DNA from 4 places in the Vibrio tubiashii ATCC 19109 genome. Region 4 is predicted to be linked to each of the others. Evidence: predicted binding sites of a transcription regulator. Region 4 holds the regulator's gene; each other region holds the start of a gene.

Region 1 (5,663 bases), 1.2 Mb from region 4:
CCTAAACTCCGCTCTTGTACGCCTAAAGGCATTATCACTCTACTAGAGCGCTACAACATCAACCTACGTGGTATGCATGCGGTTGTTGTAGGTGCGTCAAACATTGTCGGCCGCCCTATGACGCTTGAGCTACTATTGGCAGGCTGCACGACCACAACCTGTCACCGATTCACTAAAGACTTAGAAGGTCATGTTCGCCAAGCTGACTTAGTTGTGGTTGCAGTAGGTAAACCAAACTTTATTCCTGGCAATTGGATCAAAGAAGGTGCAGTAGTGGTCGATGTGGGTATTAACCGCTTAGATTCAGGCAAGCTAGTTGGTGATGTTGATTATGACAACGCAAAAGAGCGCGCAAGCTTTATTACCCCAGTACCAGGCGGTGTGGGACCAATGACGGTAGCAAGCCTAATTGAGAACACCATGCTTGCTTGTGAGCAGTTTCATACTAAGAAGTAGTACTAAGACGCCATAAATAATCAAAGGGCAGATATCGAGTGATATCTGCCCTTTTTGTTTTGGGTAACTGGATAACTAAAGTTGTTCCGCTGTGGTTAATAAGTCCCGTCTAGTTTTCCATAGGGCGAAGCCCGTTCCCGAAGGACGAAGTCCGCCCTCGCCTCTTAAAGGCTAAGAATCACACCAGCAATTGATGCGCTCATTAGGTTTGCCATGACACCTGCCGCAATGGCGCGGAAGCCGTATTTGGAAATGAATGGACGCTTTTCAGGCACTAGGCTTCCTAAGCCACCGATGAGCATAGCCATAGTTGAGATGTTAGCAAAGCCGCACAGTGCAAAGGTTACGATAGCTTGTGAGTGCTCACTTAGTTGTGCTTTGACATCCATTAATTGGATAAAGGCGACAAACTCGTTCACAACAATTTTATTACCGATTAACGAACCTGCAGTGATTGCTTCATTCCAAGGAATGCCGAGTAGCCACGCCACTGGCGCGAACAGGTAGCCAAGGATTAGCTCAAAACTCAGCTCTACTCCAACTAGACTGCCAACCCACCCTAGCATGCCGTTAAGCATCGCTATCACACTGATAAAGGCAAGTAAGGTTGCGCCAACAGCGACGGCAATGCGTAAACCAGACATTGCGCCGTCAGCCATGGCTTCAACGACGTTGGTCGCTTTCGGCATCTCGGCATTATCAAGCTCAGTGCTTGGGCTGATGGTTTCCGTTTCAGGTACTAAGATCTTTGCCATCAGTAAACCTGCCGGAGCCGACATAAACGCCGCGGCAATCAGGTAGTTGAGATCCACACCTAGCGACGCGTAACCAACTAAGGTGCCACCAGCGACGGAAGCAAGACCACCACACATAACAGCGAAAAACTGCGAGTCCGTCATCTGTTTTAAGTACGGTTTTACCACTAGCGGTGCTTCAATCATGCCGACAAAAATGTTTGCTGTTGCAGACAAAGACTCAGCACGACCAATACCCAATAGCTTTTGCAGCCCACCACCAATGAGGTTGATCACTTTTGGCATAAGCCCAATGTGGTACAAGCCAGAAATCAGCGCCGAGAAAAAGATGATGATGCCAAGAACGTTGATTGCAAACGTAAAGCCACCTGTTGCCAAGCCGCCAAACAAGAAAGCGATACCTTCTTGACCATAGTTAATAAGGTTGGAGACGGCGCCTGTCACGCTGTTCAGCGCTTCTTTGCCTGCTGGTACGTACAACACCAATAGCGCAAAGGTAATTTGCAATGCAAACGCGAGCGATACTGTTCTAAAATTAATTTTCTTTCTATTTGTAGAGAGCAGCCAAGCGGTAAATAGAATGGCTACAACACCAAGAATTGAGTTCATAACATGAATCCGACAGAAGGGGGAACAAGAATGGCGTCGGAGTCTAGCCATCTAAAAATGAGATGCAAGTCACAGTTGTTAACTGGATGTATTCTGCATAGCTTAAAAAACCACCACACAGATAACTCATTGATAGTTAAGCATATAAACGTTTGCTTATTACTATATTTTCCAAATGGAAATTATGTTTATGGAGTACGAAAAAGTATTCTTGCCAAGATGCCGCAGTCAGGGCCTTTGAATATAGGGCGCTAGTTTCTTATCCCAATGGCACGGGTTGCCAATTTTCTGCTTTATAAAATCGATCACGGCTACCGTCTTCTTAGGTAAGAAACGACGACTTGGATAGACTGCGTAAAATGGCATGCTCTGCGAAGCGTTCCAATCGGGAAACAGCTGGATAAGTTGCCCGGTTTTAAACTCATCACCAATAAGATAAGTCGCTAGATAAGCGATGCCCCACCCTGCAACCGCGGCATCACGTACCGCTTCTGCTAAGTCGACCGAATAATTCCCAGAGACTTTAATACTCAACTGTTCTTGAGGGCTGCTAAATGACCATCGTGTATAATCCCTTTCCCAGCTTCGATAAATCAGGCAATTATGCTCCGTCAGTTCACTTGGGTGACTTGGGGTTTGATGCTTAACTAAATAATCAGGAGAGGCTGCCACAACAAACTGCGAGTCCGCTAAGCGCTGAGCCACATAGCCTTCTGGAAGATGTTCATTGTTGGTAATCCACAGATCCAACCCCTCTTCTAGCATATCTACTTTGTAGTCGAACAAATGCACTTCAACCTGAAGATTAGGATATTGCTGGCGCAGTTCATCAATTGCAGGAATGATGTGCAAAGTACCAAAAGATTGCGACAAACCAATTTTCACTAGCCCTGCTACCTCATCACGCTGGCTTTCAACCTCTAGCTGAGCCTCCCCAACTATCGAAACCAACTGAGCACAATGTTTATAAAATTTTTGCCCAGCCTCGGTAGGCGTAAAGCTTCGCGTGGTACGTTGTACAAGCTTTACACCCAGCGATGATTCAAGCTGAGCTAATTGCTTACTCACATGAGATACCGAGACACCTAAGCTTTTAGCAGCCAAGGTAAAATTCTTATGTTTGAGCAAAGCGGCAAACACTACCATTTGCGCAGCACGTTCTGAAAGCACAGGATCTCCAAAAGAAAAAGGAGCTCAAGAGAGCTCCTTTTGATTAAATTGTTTGTCTACAACGTAATTCTATCAGCGAGATGACTGACAGCTAAAGCGAAGTAGTAAGAGCGATTCCACTTCATCAGTACATTGTAGTTGTTGTAAACCAGATAGACTCGCCCGTTGGCATTGTCTGGCGCGGTCAACCATGCATCCACATCCACTTGTGGCAGTGAACTGCCATCGTATCTAGTGATGCCAAGTTGATTCCATTCCGCTAGGGTTTTCTCTTTACCTTCAACACGGCCTTCTAGGTCCATGTCAAAACCTTGCGGTAGCTTAACCTGACGTCCCCAAGTGAACTTGTCATTCCAACCAGATTGACTCAGATAATTAGCGGCTGAAGCAAATACATCCGCTTCTGTATTCCAAATGTCTTTCTTACCATCACCGCTTCCGTCAGCAGCATAAGAAAGGAACGAGCTTGGCATAAACTGACATTGCCCCATCGCCCCGGCCCAAGAGCCTTTAAAGTCGCCGACTGAGATATGTCCTTCTTGCAAGATTTGCAGCGCGGCCATGGTTTCTTTGCGGAAAAAGGCTTCTCGGCGACCGTCGTAAGCGAGCGTCGATAGTGCATCGATCACTGGGTAGTTACCAGTGAACTTACCAAAGTTACTCTCAACTCCCCAAAGCGCTACAATAAAACGTGGCTGTACACCGTATTCTTCACCAATTCGGCTTAACTCAGCATAGTGCTCTTTGTATAGCGCTTTCGCTTGTTTTACCTTCCAATCAGGGACTGCACGAGGAATGTACTCATCCAGTGTTAACTTCTTTTCCGGTTGGTTCTTATCCGCTTTTACAGCACGAGGCTTATGAGTCACATTGTCAAAAGCCTGATTGATAATTTGCTCCGAAATACCATTGGTTCGAGCTTCTTGTTTTAAGCCTTCAACATATTGCTCAAAACTGACCTCATTCGCATAAATAGAGGTAGAGAGTGTTAATCCTAGAACGACTGACAGTAGTTTTTTCACATTGCCCTCCTTGAGCAATAGAAACCAACAATCTAATTATTATTTACTCTTCAGATTGCTGACGAGCTTGTTTTTGCTCTTTATATTCATCGAGTAGGTTTTTTGGTGGCGGTGGCAACTGCAAGAAAAAGCCATCATCTATTAAAGACTGTTTTACTTTCTCGACATCAACTTGTGCCAGTGTGCGCCCTTCCATTTTGACCACCATAACCATAATAGGTTTGCCAAACATCTGCATTAAAGTGTCAGGAACTTGTGAAAAATCATCCTTTTTCGGGATATATAAGTAAGCGCCTTCTTTTTTAGAACTTTTGTAAATTGCACAAAGCATTGGAAGCCTTTTGTCCGTTTAATCGTTGGAACGTCAATGTTTCGCTATTTTTTCAAGCAAAACACTCAATTGAGCGCAAGATAACTTGCTGTGCTTATTCTGGGAATATAACATGACACCCCTAGTCTCAGGCAACGCCCTTAAGAGGTTGTAAGTAAAAGATGTCACAGACCCCAGACCTAAAAGGCAGCAGCTTTACTTTGTCAGTTTTGCACCTTTCTGACAACAATATTGATAAAACTATTCATTTCCTACAAGAAAAGGTAGAACAAGCGCCGGCATTTTTTGCTCATGCACCTGTTGTCATCAATATTTCAAAAGTCGATGGTGACATTGACTTTATGAGACTGAAAGAAGGTATTTCCCAAGCTGGTATGATTCCGGTAGGCGTCACAGGATGCAAAGACAAGCGAACACAAAACTTAGCTTCTGAAGCAAAGTTTGCCGTGATGTCGGCAAGTAAATCGCCAGCTCAAGCTCCTGCGAAAATGGCACCAACCAAAATCATTCGTACTCCGGTGCGTTCTGGGCAGCAGATATATGCCAAGGACAGCGATCTTGTGGTACTCAATCATGTTAGCGAGGGAGCTGAGGTCATTGCAGATGGATCTATTCATATCCACGGTACTCTACGCGGCCGCGCGATAGCAGGGGCGAGTGGAAACACTGGCGCAGTCATAATCTGCAATAAGCTCAATGCCGAACTTATGTCGATCGCAGGACACTACTGGCTCACTGAGCAGTTCGCCGACGAGTTCTGGCAGCAAAAAGTTATGTTCAGCTTGCAAAACGACTCACTTAAGTTCGAGTTGTTAACGATTTAATCTTATAAGGAACACATAATGGCACGCGTTATTGTTGTCACTTCAGGTAAAGGTGGTGTGGGTAAAACCACTTCAAGCGCCGCAATCGCTTCAGGCCTTGCTGTAAAAGGAAAGAAAACGGCAGTTATCGATTTCGATATTGGTTTGCGTAACCTAGATCTTATCATGGGCTGTGAACGCCGCGTGGTTTACGACTTCGTCAACGTAATCAACGGCGAAGCGACATTGAACCAAGCGATGATCAAAGACAAGCGCACAGAGAACCTATTCATTCTCCCTGCCTCTCAAACTCGCGATAAAGATGCACTGACGAAAGAAGGCGTTCGTCGCATCTTAGATGAATTAGACGAAATGGGCTTTGACTTTATTATCTGCGATTCTCCAGCAGGCATCGAGCAAGGTGCATTAATGGCGCTATACTTTGCAGATGAAGCGATAGTTACCACTAACCCTGAAGTTTCTTCTGTACGCGACTCTGACCGCATTCTGGGCATCT
Region 2 (5,663 bases), 1.2 Mb from region 4:
TCCAGACTTCAAGCTTTTAAAGTAAGACTTTGGAATAATGTGTGATTTCTCGAGTTTCCCCTCATTCCCACAAAGTTTACATTTTGAGTTAGACATTATTACCTCAGCCCATTTAAAACGCTTAACAGTTGTTAGATAAACTAGTTCTACACTGCCCACCAAACCACATTTACCGTACAGGTTACCATCATTTAAATTCTACACAAAATCATAGACAACTATGATGTTCCATCCACATCACAATCATTTATTATCAGCAGCTTATGACTATCAACACTCCATAAATGACTCAACTACATACAATACAGTTTAACGTTGCATCATTTATACTACTATCAATAACCACTCCCACTACAGTTCCCCCACCCGCCCAAAAAATCACCTCTTATCGCCTTATTCCTCTCTCACAATTGCGCTTGGTGGCTGCCAATGGTCTAATACCGAGGTAGATTTCAAACCCTTGGTAATAAAGACAATGCAGCAAGAGCATCAGCCTACGTTTTTCTTTTTTGATTACGAGACGTGGGGAACTAGCCCAGCGAAAGATCGACCGTGTCAGTTTGCGGGTGTTCGTACCGATATGGACTTCAATATTATTGGTGAACCTCTTGTTATTTATTGTCAGCCGCCTGCGGATTATCTTCCGGCACCAGAAGCCGCACTAATTACAGGTATAACTCCGCAAACCGCGGAAACCCAAGGTCTTTCAGAGCCCGAGTTTATCGCAAAGATCCACGAACAACTGGCAACACCAAACACCATTAGCTTGGGCTATAACAGTATCCGATTCGATGATGAGGTAACGCGCTACACCTGTTACCGAAACTTTATCGATCCTTATGCGTGGAGCTGGCAAAACGGTAACTCTCGCTGGGATTTGCTTGATGTTATGCGTGCTTGCTACGCGCTTCGTCCAGAAGGAGTAAACTGGCCTGAGAACGATGAAGGTTTTATCAGCTTTAAGCTTGAGCATTTATCTGTAGCCAATGGCATTGAACATGAGAACGCACACGATGCGATGGCGGATGTTATCGCGACGATTGAAATGGCCAAAAAGGTTAAAGCGGCTCAACCAAAATTGTTTGATTACTTCCTAAGCATGCGTCACAAGCGCAAGTTGAATGAACTGATCGACATCGTGAACATGACACCATTGATGCATGTTTCAGGTATGTTGGGCAAAGAGTGTAACTACACTAGCTGGGTTGTTCCTGTTGCTTGGCACCCGACTAATCAGAATGCGGTCATTTGTGTCGATTTGGCGAAAGACCCGCAAGCCCTATTGGATTTGGATACAAAGCAGCTTAATGAGCGACTGTATACTAAGCGATCTGACCTTGCACCTGACGAGCTTCCAGTCCCTGTTAAGCTTATCCACCTCAATAAGTGCCCTATTCTTGCTCCAGCCAAAACACTCACTGCTGAAAACGCAGAGAAAATTGGCATTGACCGTGAAAAATGCTTAGAGAATCTCGCCCTGCTCCGCAAGCACCCTGAGGTTCGTGAAAAGCTGATTGGTGTTTATGGCATAGAGCGGGAATATGAAAAGAGCAATGACGTCGATAGCATGCTCTACGATGGTTTCTTCTCTCCGGCAGATAAAGCGGCGATGAACATCATTCGTGAAACTGACCCAAACAATTTATCTGCGCTTGATATTTCATTTAGTGATGACCGCATTGCGCCACTGCTGTTCCGTTACCGCGCGCGAAACTTCCCGTGGACGCTCGATGAGTCAGAACAACAGCGATGGGCGACGCACTGTCGTGACTACTTCGAAAGTCGTATTGAAGACTACATGTTAAATTTGGAAAACTTAGTTCACGAACATGAGAGTGACCAAAAGAAAATCGCTATTTTAAAATCTATCTACCAATACGTACAAAAGCGAGTATCCTAGTAGTCAAAATTAACATTAGTAACCAAGTCCTGCACCCTACAACCTAGCTAATCCCTACCATTCCTATTCAAAATCAGGGTTGGCATATGAATAATTCGAGCCTTCAGCACTCTGGAGGTTCTGCAGTTGGACGACTCTACACCATGGCGAAAACTTTGCTTCAATACGTTGTATCTATGGGGCTGATATTTTTGTGCCTTATTGCGGGCACTAATATTCAACACTTATTAGGTATCTCTATCCCTGGCAGCATCATTGGTATGCTGATTTTATTTGGTTTGCTTGCAAGCGGACTCGTGCCTTCAGACTGGGTTAAACCCGGTGCCTCTCTCTTTATTCGCTACATGGTGCTACTTTTTGTTCCTATCAGCGTTGGCTTGATGGAGCATTTCGATATGTTAATCGCTAATGCCTTACCGATTTTAGCGAGTGCTGTGGGTGGTACTCTGATCGTATTGGTCGTTCTGGGTTTAATGCTCGATCGCATGCTTAAAGGAGGACAAAAGTAATGTGGTTACTTGTCACTATTCTTGTTTTCTTTGCCGCTCGTTGGCTATGCCAAAAAGTAAAAAGCCCGTTTATGAACCCTTTATTGGTGAGCCTAGCAGTACTCATACCGCTGCTGACTTACCTGAAAATACCGTTTGAAACTTATTACGCCGACAATCAGTGGATCAACTACCTATTACAACCAGCTGTAGTCGCGCTAGCTTATCCTCTATACGAGCAATTGCCACAGATCCGAGCCAATTGGCGCATCATCATGTTGGCGTGTGGTGTGGGTAGTATCATGTCTATGTTTACCGCTAGTATGATTGCCGTTTACTTAAAGGCAGATATTTCCCTTATAGCGAGCCTATTGGGTAAATCAGTGACCACACCGATTGCGATGGAGGTTTCTAGTCACCTTGGTGGTGAGCCCGCCATCGCCGCGATACTAGTTTTAATCGTTGGCCTGTTCGGTGCGATTATGGCTTATCCGATTTATAACTTACTGAACATCACTCACCCTATTGCCAAAGGGCTCACGATGGGGACGGTTTCCCACGCGCTGGGAACAGCAACCTGCGCTGAGAAAGATGGTCAAGATGCGGCCTTTAGCTCTCTAGCACTTGTTGTGTGCGGTGTTATCACCTCAATCCTAGCACCTTCTTTCTTTACCTTGGCAGTCTGGTTGTCAGCGTAAGTAATTGATGTCGAGCTGCAACTAGCGGCTCGACGCATATCACTAATTTCTCGCCTGTAATCGTTATCATGTGTGACATCACTCAAATAATGCAACAGACAATATCGTTACAATATATTTTGTGATCTTGATCGCCGAATAATTCTCATCTTTACATAAAATGTAATACCAATATCGGAGTTTACACACCAGTATCTGGCTCTAAACTCAAAGATATCAACGATGTTTATTAAAGGACTCACTATGAGAAGCCGCATTGAACAGGCGCTATCTGAAGTGCCACAAAACGTAGCAGATTTCTTATCTCCTATTCTTCTTGCTGACGATTTTGACGCGACGATTTCTTCAGAGCAATTTGAGCAACTCCTCGCTATTTCAGGTCTTGAAGACGCGGAACTACGAGTATTGCTACTTCCATTTGCAGCCGCTTATTCCTATGCTCCGCTTTCAAAGTTTTATGTGGGTGCAATTGTTCGCGGCCTATCTGGCAAACTGTACTTCGGCGCGAATGTCGAGTTTGACGGCGTTCAACTAGGGCAAACCGTTCACGCAGAGCAATCAGCAATCAGCCATGCATGGATGAAGGGTGAACAAGGCGTTGCTGACATCACGATCAACTACAGCCCTTGTGGTCACTGCCGTCAGTTTATGAATGAACTTTCAACCGCTAACGAGCTTAAGATCCAACTGCCTAAACGTGAAGGTCAGCCACTTCATTACTACTTACCAGAGTCGTTTGGCCCTTCAGATCTTGGCATCGAATCAGCATTGATGACCTCTGTTGACCATGGAAAACAGACACAAGAGCAAGATGAGCTACTACAACTGGCTGTCGCTGCCTTAAATCGAAGCCATGCCCCTTACACACATAACTTAAGTGGTGTCGCGATTAAGACCAAAGATGGCAAAGTATATCAAGGCGCATATGCAGAAAACGCTGCATTTAACCCAAGCCTACCGCCACTTCAGGTTGCGTTGATCCAGTTACTGTTAGACCGTAAGGAGCTCGAAAGTATTGATTCTGCGGCCTTGGTAGAAGTAGAAGACGGTACTATCAGCCATCTAGCAAACACGCAAGCGACGCTAGAAGCACTAAACCCTGATATTCCAATCACTTACTTGGAACTTTAAACTGAGAAAGGCGCTAAATTAGCGCCTTTTCTTGTATCAATTCGGGGTTAAACATCGAAAAACAGTTTGGGGTCGACTTCTAACTGACTAGGGGCTATAGCCTTTTTAATCGTTAGTTTGGTTGTTTTCATATCGACAAAACTTACATCGACAAAACGATGATACTTACGCGAATAGAAACATTTGATTTCTGGCTTTAGCGGCTCGTGGGAGTTCGAAGTCCAAATAATACCTACACGTCCATCACTCAACTCGACCAAAGCCCCGACAGGGAAAACGCCAATACAGTTGATGAATTTGTACACCAACTCTTTGTCTAAATGATTCGGTGTTAAGCTCAAGAGTATTTTAAACGCTTCTGCTGGGCTCATGCCTTGCTTGTAACAGCGATCGGCAGTCAACGCATCATAGATATCAACAATACAGCTCATACGACCGTGTAGAGGGATTTCATCCCCTTTTAGCCCCGCTGGATAGCCGTTCCCATCGAGTTTTTCATGATGCATCAAACAAACATCGCGGCTAACATCACTCAAACCTGTAACCGTAGTGATGATCTCTTTCGCGTAAACCTGATGAAGCTTCATATGCTCGAACTCTTCGGGTGTTAACCGAGCAGGTTTGTGCAGAACTTTATCATCAACCTTAATTTTGCCAACATCGTGAATAATGCCCCCAATCGCCATTTGTTTTAGCGTCTCTTTCGGCAGGCCAAGATGTTTACCAAAGGTCACGAGCAGAGTCGCAACGTTGACTGAGTGTTCAAGTAAGTATTCATCTTTATTACGCAGCGCAGACACACAATGCAATGCATCTGAGTCAAGCAACACGGACTCGATCATGTCGTCTGCGAGATCATCCAATTCAGAGACATGGATTGGCTTACCTTCAAAAGTTTGCGTCAGAATCCTGTTAGCCAGCCCCTTCGCTTCTTTGATGATTTTCTGCGCTTTCTTTTGCTGTGAAAAGCGGCTCACCTTTTTCCGCTTCACTGGCGTTGATGCTTCTTGTGGCGATTCAGTTTCTTCCACAACCTTAACGGGTTTAAAAACACTCCCTTTTACTGACAACTCCTTGTCTACCCAAGCAAATTTAACTCCATTTTTAACAAGCTGTTTGACTGCTTGTTCGGACGGTACACGCCCCGCATTGGCGAGATTGACGCGTTTACTGTCTTCAATTGCAGTCACAAACATGCCAACGGTCAGCGTACCGATTGGTATTTTTATGGATTTTTCTGGGTCGAACTGCATTAAGTTAGTAGCCGTATTCTTATTAGAGTTGATTATTGTTAGTGATTATAACTCTAATGCTGAGTATTTACGTAATAAGTGATTGCAATTGCTCAATAAACACCCAAAAAGCGGTAATAAAGTAGAGAATTATCGAAATCGTAATTTTCATCGCTCTTGTCTCGCAGTACTCCACCACTAAAATTCACCAAAC
Region 3 (5,663 bases), 490 kb from region 4:
TACTCACCTTTTGGTAATGGCTTCTCGTCCGCATCTTGCAGCCAATAAGTGAGCGCGGGTTGCTTTTGACCACCGATAGTCCAAACGCGTTTATCCGCGTTGGGGCTAGAGTCGACAGGCAAGAATGGAATATCTTTATCGTAAATAAACGGGCTCGAAGGCAACTCAAAAATCTGGTTTACCGCACTGACCATATCTGCGCTAGAACGCCAGTTAGTACCTAGAGTGAAGTGCGACGAAACCTGATTACGCGCTTTGATGTAAGTAAATATATCTGCGCCACGGAAGCCGTAGATTGCCTGTTTGGGATCACCGATCATGAACAAACCACATTCAGGGTTGTTCAAATAGATACGGCTAAAAATGCTGTATTGAAGGGGATCGGTATCTTGGAACTCATCAATCATAGCGACCGGATAGAGAGTTCGAATCCGCTCTGCAAGTAGCTCTGATTCATCACCATCAATAGCAGCAGAGAGATTGGTCAGCAAGTCATCAAAAGAGAGCCACTGTTTCTGCTGTTTGGCTTTTGCCAACATCTCGCGACAATGTTCAATCGCATGGGCAAGAATAGGCGCTTTGAGACTAATTGGCGCAGCAAGGAAAGCATCGATCGCTTCAAAAACAAGGTGCTGCGGCGCGGTGCCTTTCGGCGTTTTCTCAACCAAGGTATTCTGGGCAAACTTCTCCAGTTTGTCTGGATAGTCATAGCCCGTCGTTTCTGTTGCCGCCCACACATTGACCGCTTCGAGCCAAGTCGGTAAAGACTTTTTGGTGTAACTGCGTTTGTTGACATCAGAGTCACTAATCAGGGCGAAAAAGTCATCCTGATGCTCTCGCCATAGCAATTTCAATTCATCGATACGCTTTAGATTTTGTTGGTGTAAGTCCGCTAAACTGCCACTCATCGCAGCAACAGACAGGCTCAGTGGTGCACCAGTCAGATAGTTAGTCACATCGCGTAGTAAATCAGAGGGGGCATTCCAGATTCGACGCACCTCTCCTGCCAAATTAAGCGGCAAAGGATAGAAATTACGTCGCCAGTAATCGGCAACAATCTGCGCTTTAAGGTGACTCTCATCGGTCACAAATTCGTTGTTAAAGCGACTGCCTGATTCAAATGCATTTTGGGTTAACATGCGTTGGCAAAAGCCGTGGATGGTATAGACCGCGGCTTCATCCATTTGCCTTTCTGCTTGCAAAAGGATCTCCGCGGCTTGTTTGTGGTCACTGAACTCATCAAGTAAAGGCTCAATCACAGGATCGCTACTTTTACCTCGGGCAAAGGCAAGACGAGCATCATGAATACGAGCGCGGATTCGGTCTCTAAGCTCTGCAGTTGCCGCTTCAGTAAATGTCACCACTAAAATCTGGTCGACAGTCAACGGCACCTGATGTTTGGTCTCGGATGTACCGTGACCGAGAAGCAATCTCAGGTATAAGCCAGCGATAGTAAAGGTTTTACCCGTACCCGCCGATGCCTCAATTAATCGTGCACCGTGCAAGGGAAAAGTCATGGCATTAAGCGGAGTAACCATTGACGTTGCTGTCATAAAATATTTGCCCTTTTTATGAAAACCCGAGATCCAAATGTGATCCAGACTTAAAAACGATTGTTATTAATATAAATCCCTAAAAACTTGGGACTTTATGAGATCCTTCTCACGGCAGGCTCGTTACCTAACCGCTACTATGCGCGCCATGTGTTGAGCAACTCTAAGCTTGTCTAAGCAGCCAAGTTGCAACAAACCGACAGAATAATGGTCCCTCTGACCTGTGGCCGTACAGCGAACGCCCTACACTATAATGATTTACTGGCGGCCACCTACTTTCCTTCAACCTGTTTTCCACTAAGCTGATCTATTGCGCGTCTTCACTGCTCTTTGCCTCTAGTCGAGGAGTTTGCAGTACCAATGTTGTGATGGTGCGTGCCTGCGCGGCTAAGTTGTCGTTCCAATTTGGCCAAATACGCGAGATGTAAGGGTTATTGCCTTCACCTGCTGCCATAAAACTATCGTTAAATGTATCGGCCATTTTCTTGAGTGATTTCTCTTCATCATCCACCCAGTTCCCACGACTGAATCCCGCTTCAACACCCGCTAATGCGGTTCTCGGGAAATAGCACAAGGGTTCGGTCATACCTTGGTAGAACAAACGAACCAGCTCAGCTAACAAGCTATGAGCGTAGCTGGCATCTGCAATTTCAGGGTAGATAAGATGAACAACCCCTTCCTTGCGATCATAACCAATCATATGGGTGCGCTTACTAATGCCCATCGCCGACATCGCTAGGTGGTCTATCCAAGCAGACAAGTAGTCTTGTGAGCGAATCTTACCGCTGCGAAAACGAATTAAGCCCGACTGATAATACTGTGTCAGCCAGCCAGTTAGGTTGACCTTTTTATCCTCGCCTAAGATATCAAAAGTCAGCTTTACTTCGAGGTCATTAGCTTCGCTGCCACATAAGAAAGTCAGTTTTTCCACCAGCTCCTGCGCCTGAACTCGGTTAGTTTCAAACTCGATATCACCAAATGCGCCAACCGGTAATCTCCCTTGCGCCCGTTGCTGCTTAACAAAGCTTTCAATCACACCCTTGCTATCTTGACCACCAGAAAGCTGCTGTTTGAGTAAGCTATCCAATAAACTGTCGCGCATTTGATAGCTTTCTAATCCATTAAGTACAAAGGGCTCGTCATCTTCCATAACCGGTAGCGGTGGCTCAAACATCACTTTTAAGCGGCGATTGAAAAAGTATTGCACCGGCAAACGCCAGAAGCGTTGCAACTCAACCAGATCTAGCTCTAACGGGTAGGTCGCATCGAGTAAGTAATCTTGCAGTTGTCGATTAAACTCACCGCTTACCTGACCTAATCTGTTCACCGCAGGTAACCACTCTTTAGCATAACTTGGATGCTCACCGACAAACGCGGTAGCACTAAACGGCACCATAGAGTGGTGAGTGATAAGTTCTGATAGCAGTTTTTCTCCAGACTCATCACTCGCTAACACCTCATCTCCATCTAGGCGGTAGTTTTGATGGCAATACTCCATCAGCTCAGAAACCAGCACCGATGGCACACGCTCGGTGTTATCTTGGATTGAGCGGCCAACATAGCTGATGTATAGCGTTTGCTGCGCAGACAGCATAGCCTCTAAGAATAGGTATCTGTCATCATCTCGGCGAGAGCGATCCCCTGGTTTGGTTCGCCCATTCATCAGATCGAAGCCCTCTGGCGGCATAGAACGTGGATAGACCCCATCATTCATACCCAGTAAGCACACCGTTCTAAATGGAATAGAGCGCATCGGCATCAAGGTACAGAAGTTCACTTGCCCAGCAAGGAAGCGCTGGCTGATCCGCGTCCCCGACAGCTTGTTGTTCAAATAGGTGGTAATAATCGCCGGAGATAATGACTGCTCGAAGGCAGCGTCCGTCAGTTGCTCTTTTAAGTTGGCCAAGGTGTCACGAATCGATTTGAGCGCAGCTTCACCTTCGAGTTCAACACTAAAGAAATCATCCAGCAGCAAGGTTAGTATTTCGCGCCAACTATCAATTGATTGAGTTTGTACCAGTTTGTGTCGGTAATCGCTGATCGTCTCAATAAAGTGCGCCAGCTTGCCCGCTAACTCCGCACCCATTCCTTGCACTTCATTGTAAGGTGAAAGCGCCCCTGACCTTGATTCAAACAGCCCTGCTGATTCTGGCATGGCATAGCCAAGCAACATGCGCTCAATACCAAACTGCCAAGTATTTTGCGCTGTCTCAGGTAAATCAAACTCTTGTCCTGTGGTCGCATTCAATCCCCAGCGAATACCCGACTCTTCGACCCACTGTTTAGCTAAAATAAACTCATCTTCCGTTAAGCCGAACCGAGCTAAAATCGCCGGAGTTTCAAGCAGTTCGAGTAACTCAGACGCTAAACAGCGGGTGTTTGGCAGATTAACCAGCTGCATAAATGCATTAAGGATTGGGCTTTCTTGGTCGGCGGTACGGTCAGAAATAGAGTAAGGGATAAATCGCTCACCGGGAGCGTTGCCAAACACGGCTTGAATGGCTGGGCTGTAGGCATTGATGTCCGCCACCATGACAATAATATCGCGTGGCTTTAAACTTGGATCGGCATCGAACATCGCCAATAGCTGATCATGTAAGACTTCCACTTCACGCATCGGGCTATGGCAAGCGTGCAGCGTGAGGGACTTATCGCCTAATTGCACCACTTGCTTATGCGAGCTGGTTTCTAACTGATGATCATCTTGATGCTCTTCAAGATTGAGAATGTCTGCTTGAAGTTGATGGAGCAATGAATCTCGCTCAACATCAACAAAAGCTTCAATCTCGTGTGATTCTAGCTGCGATAGAAGATACATGTTGTCGCGTCCCAACTTACCCATTGAAGCGAGTAAGCTATTCCCCACCGCATCGGTATGCAGCTCATCAAGTACGTTATCTTCAATCGAGCCTTTTAGTTGCTCACTCTCGCCCTGTTGCTCTGAGTGGTCTTGATTCCACACCACATGTTTACGGTGTTTTGCCGCTAAACGCGCTAAGAACTTTCTGTCTCGAACCTCACCCCAGTAGTAACGACAAGGGTTGGTAAACATCAGGTGGACATCAATATGCTCACCTATGGCTTTAAGCGCATCCATATAACGTGGCGGCAGTGAGGTAATTCCGAACACAAACAAGCGCTGAGGCAAGTGTTCAAAACTGCCCTGAAAGTTTTCTAAGGTATCGATAAAGTGTTCGTACAAGTTGGCGCGATGATAAGGTGACTGACCTAAGGCAACAGTATGATCGTAAAGCGCTTGCCATAAAATCGGCTGCCAAGGGTGCTCATCTTCCAACTCCAGTACCGCTTGCCCCGCTTCCCAACTGGCAATCCACTCTGGTCGATAAACCAAATAACCATCAAAGATATCGGCAATTTTCTCTGAGAGTTGGTAAAGCTTGGAACTGTCTTCGTCTTGCTCTAGATAGCGCTTAAGTGGTTCGAACTCTGGCTGACCCAGAAGCCCAGGCAAGATGTGCATCAACTTCCAAGTCATCGACTCTTTGTTAAAGGCGCTACGCTTAGGTACATCTGGCAATACCTCTGTAAACATGTTCCAGATAAATGTCGCTGGCAGAGGAAAATCAATGTTCGCCGCTACGCCAAACTCTTTAGCCAGTTCCATCTTCAACCACTGAGACATACCCGGGCTTTGCACCAAGATCTGCTCTTTATCGAAAGGGTTTTCTAATGGATTGAGACGAACGAGTTCAACGAGTAGTGACTTTAAGACGTCGACTTGGTTGGAATGGTAGACAGTAAACAAAATGCACTCACACTAATATTGCCGCAACTAGGGTGAGACTAGCACAAGCTGATCAATTTCGAGAGCGTTATAAGCGTATGATTTGGCTCGAATCAAAATACCCGCTCAAGCCTTAAACAGACAAGAGCGGGTAGGAGGGAGAAATCATCAATTAAGGCGATAAAACCTTATTGAGCGATGAGATCTTTGTAAGCAATAGTCTTACCTTGTGGCTTCTCGTTAGCCAGTTTCGCTTTTGGAGCACCTAGCTGAGATAACCAGTGTTCTGGGTCTTTCTTCGGATTCAGCTGAGGACCACACTCACCTTGTGCACCACTACGCTCTAGACGTTGCAGTACTCGGTC
Region 4 (5,663 bases):
CGCGACTAGTACTGGCTTTAATCGTGTGGCAAAAGCCTAATCTGCTGCTCCTCGATGAACCAACTAACCACCTTGACTTGGATATGCGCCAAGCGCTCACGATGGCCCTACAAACCTTTGAAGGTGCCATGGTGATTGTTTCGCACGACCGCTACTTGTTACGTGCAACCACAGATGATCTGTATCTTGTGCATGACCGCCAAGTTGCACCATTTGATGGCGACCTAGCTGACTACTACAAGTGGCTGACGGAACAACAAAAAGCCGAGCGCCGAGAGGCTCAAGCTCTGCAACCTGAAAAGAGCTCTGTGAATAGCGCGGCGGCAAAGAAAGATCAAAAACGTCGTGAAGCCGAGTTCCGTAAGCAAACGGCACCAATTCGCAAAAACCTGACAAAACTTGAAGAAAAAATGGATAAGTTGGGCGTTAAACTTGCGGAAGCAGAAACGCAATTATCAGATAACTCACTTTATGATGCCGAAAATAAAGCTAAACTTAACGAAGTGTTAGCTATTCAGGCCAATAGCAAAAGTGAGCTAGAAGATGTCGAAATGGAATGGATGGCTCTGCAAGAAGAGCTAGAGAATATGGAGCAGGAGTTCAATAGCCAATGAGTTCAAAGCACGTCGCTATTTCTTTAACACTGGAACGGTTGTGGCAATTTAGCTTGCAGTATTACAGTGTGCGAGAAGTAAAAGAGGCGTGCCTCCATCTGCAAAATCATTTCAAAGGTAACGTTAACCTACTCCTGCTGCTTAAATGGCTTGATGAGCAGCAGGTTTGCTTTCAAGAACAGGACTGGCACAAGGTTGAAGAATGCCTTGGACGCTCAGAAGCCTTACTGCACAGTTACCGCGAGCTAAGACGAAAACTCAAGCTCCACCTCCCAGATACCTTGTATCGTGAATCACTGCAATTTGAGCTGCAATTAGAAAAGCAGCAGCAATCTGATCTGGTCGATTGCATCAACAGTATTGAACTTACAGTGAATCACGCAGAGCCCCTTACTTTACGTTACTGCCGCCAATTAGGCGGTGAACAGCTGTATGAGGCTTTTGCTGAACCTATCGATGATATCGCCAATCTATAAGCCCTAAGCTTTGGAACCGTTATGACTCATTTTGTTGCCGCTAAAGGATTAGCCAACCCACACCTACAAACGCTTGCTCCGCGCTTTATTCGCAAAAAAGCCCTGTTTGAACCAATCTGGCAAACTTTAGATACTCCGGATGGAGACTTCCTCGATATCGCTTGGAGTGAAGATATCAATGGCAAGTCAGCCAAAAGCAAGCCGATTTTTGTTTTGTTCCACGGTTTGGAAGGATGTTTCTACAGCCCGTATGCTAATGGTTTAATGGACGCTTTTGCAAAGCAAGGCTGGCTGTCGGTGATGATGCATTTTCGTGGCTGTAGCGGTAAACCCAACAAACTTGCTCGCGCCTATCACTCAGGTGAAGTGGAAGACGCCCGTTTCTTCCTTGAACATCTAGATTCGCTGTTCCCACACCAAACTAAAGTCGCGGTAGGAATTTCTCTTGGCGGCAATATGCTGGCCAACTACCTTGCCAAGTACAATCAAGAGCCTCTGATTGATGCCGCCACCATAGTGTCTGCGCCACTAGACCTGTCTGCCTGCTCTGAGCGCATCGAACAAGGCTTTTCCAAGCTGTATAAAAATTATCTCCTGTCATCGCTGAAGAAAAGCGCACTGCAAAAGCATCAACTGCTGAAAGGAGAGCTTGGCTTGAGCTATCAAAACATCAAACGCGTAACTAAACTGTACGAGTTTGACGACCTAATCACCGCCCCGCTGCATGGTTTCAAGGACGCAGAAGACTATTATCAGCGCTGCTCGGGCATCCATCGCCTAAAAGAAATCACTCTACCCACACAGATCATACATGCGAAAGACGATCCGTTCATGACCGATGCTGTGATTCCCAAATATGTCTTGCCTGATAACATTGACTACCGACTGTTTGAACAAGGTGGGCATGTTGGTTTTGTTACCGGCAGTGCGTTAAAACCGAGGTTTTGGCTCGAAGAGGCACTACCTGCATACTATGAAAGTTTGGCTCTCTCCGCGTAGCCAATCACCTTGGCCTAAATCATAAAATAAAGAGGTATTTATGATCGTTCCATGGCAACAAATCGAGCCAGCAACACTAGAAAATCTCATTCGGGAATTTGTCCTGCGTGAAGGGACTGACTACGGGGATGTCGAGATCTCGCTGCAAAACAAAATCGACCAGATACGTACCCAGTTGGAATCAGGGGAAGCGGTTGTTGTCTTCTCAGAACTGCACGAAACCGTCGATATTCAACTCAAACGAAAGTTTTAGTACTTTAGCGCATCGCATACAGTGACTGACCACTAAAGCGTGCTATAGTGGTTTTCGTTTAAAGGATTAGATTACGACAAGGTTTGTCATGTCAGCAAAACACCCGATTATTGCGGTCACTGGTTCCTCTGGAGCTGGTACCACAACGACTTCTGAAGCTTTCCGCAAGATGTTCAATATGATGGACGTCAAACCCGCTTGGGTTGAAGGCGATAGCTTCCACCGCTTTACGCGCCCTGAAATGGATGTCGAAATCCGAAAGGCACGTGAGCAGGGTCGCCATATCAGTTACTTTGGCCCTCAGGCGAACGACTTCAATGGACTTGAAGAGTTCTTCCGCAAGTACGGTCAAGAAGGCGTCGGTCAAATCCGCCGTTACCTGCATACTTTCGATGAAGCGGTTCCATACAACCAAATGCCAGGCACCTTTACGCCTTGGCAAGATCTGCCAGAAAACTCCGACGTCCTGTTTTATGAAGGTCTGCATGGCGGTGTTGTCGATGGCGAGGTTAACGTATCACAGCATGTTGATTTTCTGATTGGCATGGTGCCTATCGTGAACCTTGAATGGATTCAGAAATTCGTTCGTGATACCCGCGATCGTGGTCACTCGCGTGAAGCGGTGATGGACTCTATCGTCCGCTCCATGGATGACTACCTGAACTACATTACCCCCCAATTTTCTCGTACTCATATTAACTTTCAGCGTGTCCCTACCGTCGACACATCTAACCCGCTTAACGCCAAAGGCATTCCGAGTTTAGATGAGAGTTTTGTTGTTATTCGATTACGAGGCATTAAAAACGTAGATTACCCATATCTACTGGCAATGATTGATGGGGCATTTATGTCGCGTCATAACACGATTGTTGTCCCTGGCGGTAAGATGAGTTTTGCCATGGAGCTAATCGTTAAACCGATACTTCAACAGCTCATCGAAACGGGCAAAATTGGTTAATACCCTCAGCTAGAACACGATTACTTTTCATACCGTGATCATGTGCACAGTTTTGCGTACTAAAACCCCAGTTGTACCCGATTAAAATCAAGAAATCGTTTTCGAAAAAGGATACTATTTCTTACCGAAACACAAGTTGGCTTGCAGCATTTGTAAAGTGCTCTTATCCTAGTAGGTCTTGATTAAGGCTTAGCTAAAATATGGAAAGCGGCAAGCGTACCCTGCAGAGGAAGTGAGATATTATGGTTCTAGGTAAACCTCAAACCGACCCAACATTAGAGTGGTTTCTTTCACATTGTCATATTCATAAGTACCCTTCAAAAAGCACGCTAATTCACGCGGGCGAGAAAGCTGAAACTTTGTACTACATCGTAAAAGGTTCAGTAGCGGTTCTTATTAAAGACGAAGAAGGTAAGGAAATGATCCTTTCTTACCTAAACCAAGGTGACTTTATCGGTGAACTTGGTCTATTCGAAGAAGACCAAGAGCGTACAGCATGGGTTCGTGCTAAATCTCCTTGTGAAGTTGCGGAAATCTCATTTAAGAAATTCCGTCAGCTTATCCAAGTAAACCCAGACATCCTAATGCGCTTATCTGCGCAAATGGCAAGCCGCCTACAAGTGACTAGCCAAAAAGTAGGTGACCTAGCATTCCTAGACGTAACTGGCCGTATTGCTCAAACGCTACTAAACCTAGCGAAGCAACCAGATGCGATGACTCACCCAGATGGCATGCAGATTAAGATCACTCGTCAAGAAATCGGTCAAATCGTTGGCTGTTCTCGTGAGACAGTAGGTCGTATCTTAAAGATGCTAGAAGAGCAGAACCTAATTTCTGCACACGGTAAAACTATCGTGGTTTACGGTACTCGTTAATTTCGATTAACCGCTAAAATTTTAAAAGCCACCAATGGAGACATTGGTGGCTTTTTGTTTATATCGGATTATCGGATGCGAGAATCGGGAACGCAGTGCTACGGAACGGACTTCGTCCTTCTAGAACACCTTTCCACATCCGAGATCAAACTCTCTCGAAGCGCAGCGTTCCCGCATCTCTAGGGCGCAGCCCGTTCTCAGCTCTTCCTAGCCGTTAGTACTCTCGAAGATCTTGTCAGCAGAAGCTGCGACAAATCCTGGATAAAGTTCACCGTTGCTCATTGGGTAGCGCTTAGCAAACTCGTAGAAACCGCCAGGGATAATCTCTGTACCTTCGGTGAAGGTTACCACAACTTTATCCGCCATCGTTGAAGATTGCTCTAGCAGCACATCAGGAGACCCCTTCACTTCGCCACCAAACTCATTGATGGTAAAGCCGGAATCGCGTAGGTGGTCATTGACGCCTTTCACTTCTTCAAATGCATTGAGCTGATTGACGCTAACAGTAAAGTGGTTGGCGCCGTAACCATGCGCTGCCAGCCAAGAAGCGTACTCACTTTCTTTAGCTAACGTCTGGAAGTCAGCAAAGCTAATGTCCCACAAACGACCGCCATACAAGAACTCATGACCTTTTAGCTTGCTGGTGTCCAATTGCTCGACAAGCTTAGCGACAATAGCTTGTAGCTCGGCTGAACACTCTTCAACCTTCAATTCACTGATGAACACTTTTGGCTGTTTTGTGTCCGGGTGCTCATAATGTTTGGCAACAAGCTTTTTGCTTTCAAACACATAGTCACCGCATGGCTTGTAGCCTACGTCTAAGAATGGTTGTGCAAGGGTCGCAATGCCCAGAGGTTCTACATTGAAAGTGCGCAGAGCAATGTGGTCATTGATCAGCGCTTCGTCTTCTTGCAGAAGTTGGTGGACTTGTTCAGCAGAGGGACATAAGCGTTGAATATAGTCATTCCATAACTGTTGGAATAAAACATCTGGCGTCATAACGCCTCCTTGTAGGGGTGGTTTACGTAAATGGAGTATGAGTTGTTATCTGTTTAATTATAAAAAAGGCCATCTAACCAAATGTGTCCAGAAAGTTTGATCAGATAGCCTTCAGCCTGTGACGTTTCAAAAGCCTCCCGGCTCGGGGAGGCGAGAAGGGAATTCCCTAAAATTTATCGTTTTTTATAGTTCAACACCTGGGCTTAGCGTTGCAGGAAGAAGTGTTTCTCCTCCTTCCATCGAAGCCATAGGGTAAGCACAGTAATCTGCTGCGTAGTAAGCACTTGGGCGTAAGTTACCTGACGCGCCCGGGCCACCAAATGGCGCATCACCACTTGCACCAGTTAACTGGCGATTGCGGTTTACGATGCCAGCACGAATATGGTCGACAAAGTATTCCCACTCACCATCGTCAGTAGAAACTAAGCCTGCTGATAGACCAAAGCGAGTATCGTTGGCTAACTCAACCGCTTTCTCTAGACCTTGATA

What was found. The regulator CRP, encoded in region 4, controls carbon source genes, mostly activating them, when cyclic AMP is high. The targets are predictions, from matches to a motif close to TGTGANNNNNNTCACA.
Region 1: IX91_RS10365 (NupC/NupG family nucleoside CNT transporter) is a predicted target of CRP. The motif match lies at 1,879-1,894, and genes of this name have one in related genera.
Region 2: cdd (cytidine deaminase) is a predicted target of CRP. The motif match lies at 3,158-3,173, and genes of this name have one in related genera.
Region 3: recB (exodeoxyribonuclease V subunit beta) is a predicted target of CRP. The motif match lies at 1,652-1,667, and genes of this name have one in related genera.

The regions. Positions count from the first base shown of each region.
Region 1 is NZ_CP009354.1:2,305,635-2,311,297, forward strand. Features, by position in the region: gene folD (bifunctional methylenetetrahydrofolate dehydrogenase/methenyltetrahydrofolate cyclohydrolase FolD) at 1-456, shown strand, start outside; gene IX91_RS10365 (NupC/NupG family nucleoside CNT transporter) at 621-1,820, opposite strand; gene IX91_RS10370 (LysR family transcriptional regulator) at 2,049-2,990, opposite strand; gene IX91_RS10375 (lytic murein transglycosylase) at 3,047-4,012, opposite strand; gene IX91_RS10380 (YcgL domain-containing protein) at 4,056-4,343, opposite strand; gene minC (septum site-determining protein MinC) at 4,505-5,167, shown strand; gene minD (septum site-determining protein MinD) at 5,186-5,663, shown strand, end outside.
Region 2 is NZ_CP009354.1:1,474,886-1,480,548, reverse strand. Features, by position in the region: gene IX91_RS06730 (hypothetical protein) at 1-159, opposite strand, end outside; gene sbcB (exodeoxyribonuclease I) at 476-1,900, shown strand; gene IX91_RS06720 (CidA/LrgA family protein) at 2,044-2,409, shown strand; gene IX91_RS06715 (CidB/LrgB family autolysis modulator) at 2,409-3,086, shown strand; gene cdd (cytidine deaminase) at 3,330-4,217, shown strand; gene IX91_RS06705 (HD-GYP domain-containing protein) at 4,265-5,470, opposite strand.
Region 3 is NZ_CP009354.1:720,382-726,044, reverse strand. Features, by position in the region: gene recB (exodeoxyribonuclease V subunit beta) at 1-1,553, opposite strand, end outside; gene recC (exodeoxyribonuclease V subunit gamma) at 1,861-5,319, opposite strand; gene IX91_RS03370 (ABC transporter substrate-binding protein) at 5,487-5,663, opposite strand, start outside.
Region 4 is NZ_CP009354.1:231,410-237,072, reverse strand. Features, by position in the region: gene IX91_RS01085 (ABC transporter ATP-binding protein) at 1-614, shown strand, start outside; gene IX91_RS01080 (TIGR02444 family protein) at 611-1,090, shown strand; gene IX91_RS01075 (hydrolase) at 1,112-2,089, shown strand; gene IX91_RS01070 (YheU family protein) at 2,130-2,342, shown strand; gene IX91_RS01065 (phosphoribulokinase) at 2,431-3,300, shown strand; gene crp (cAMP-activated global transcriptional regulator CRP) at 3,543-4,175, shown strand; gene IX91_RS01055 (DUF1338 domain-containing protein) at 4,383-5,174, opposite strand; gene astD (succinylglutamate-semialdehyde dehydrogenase) at 5,358-5,663, opposite strand, start outside.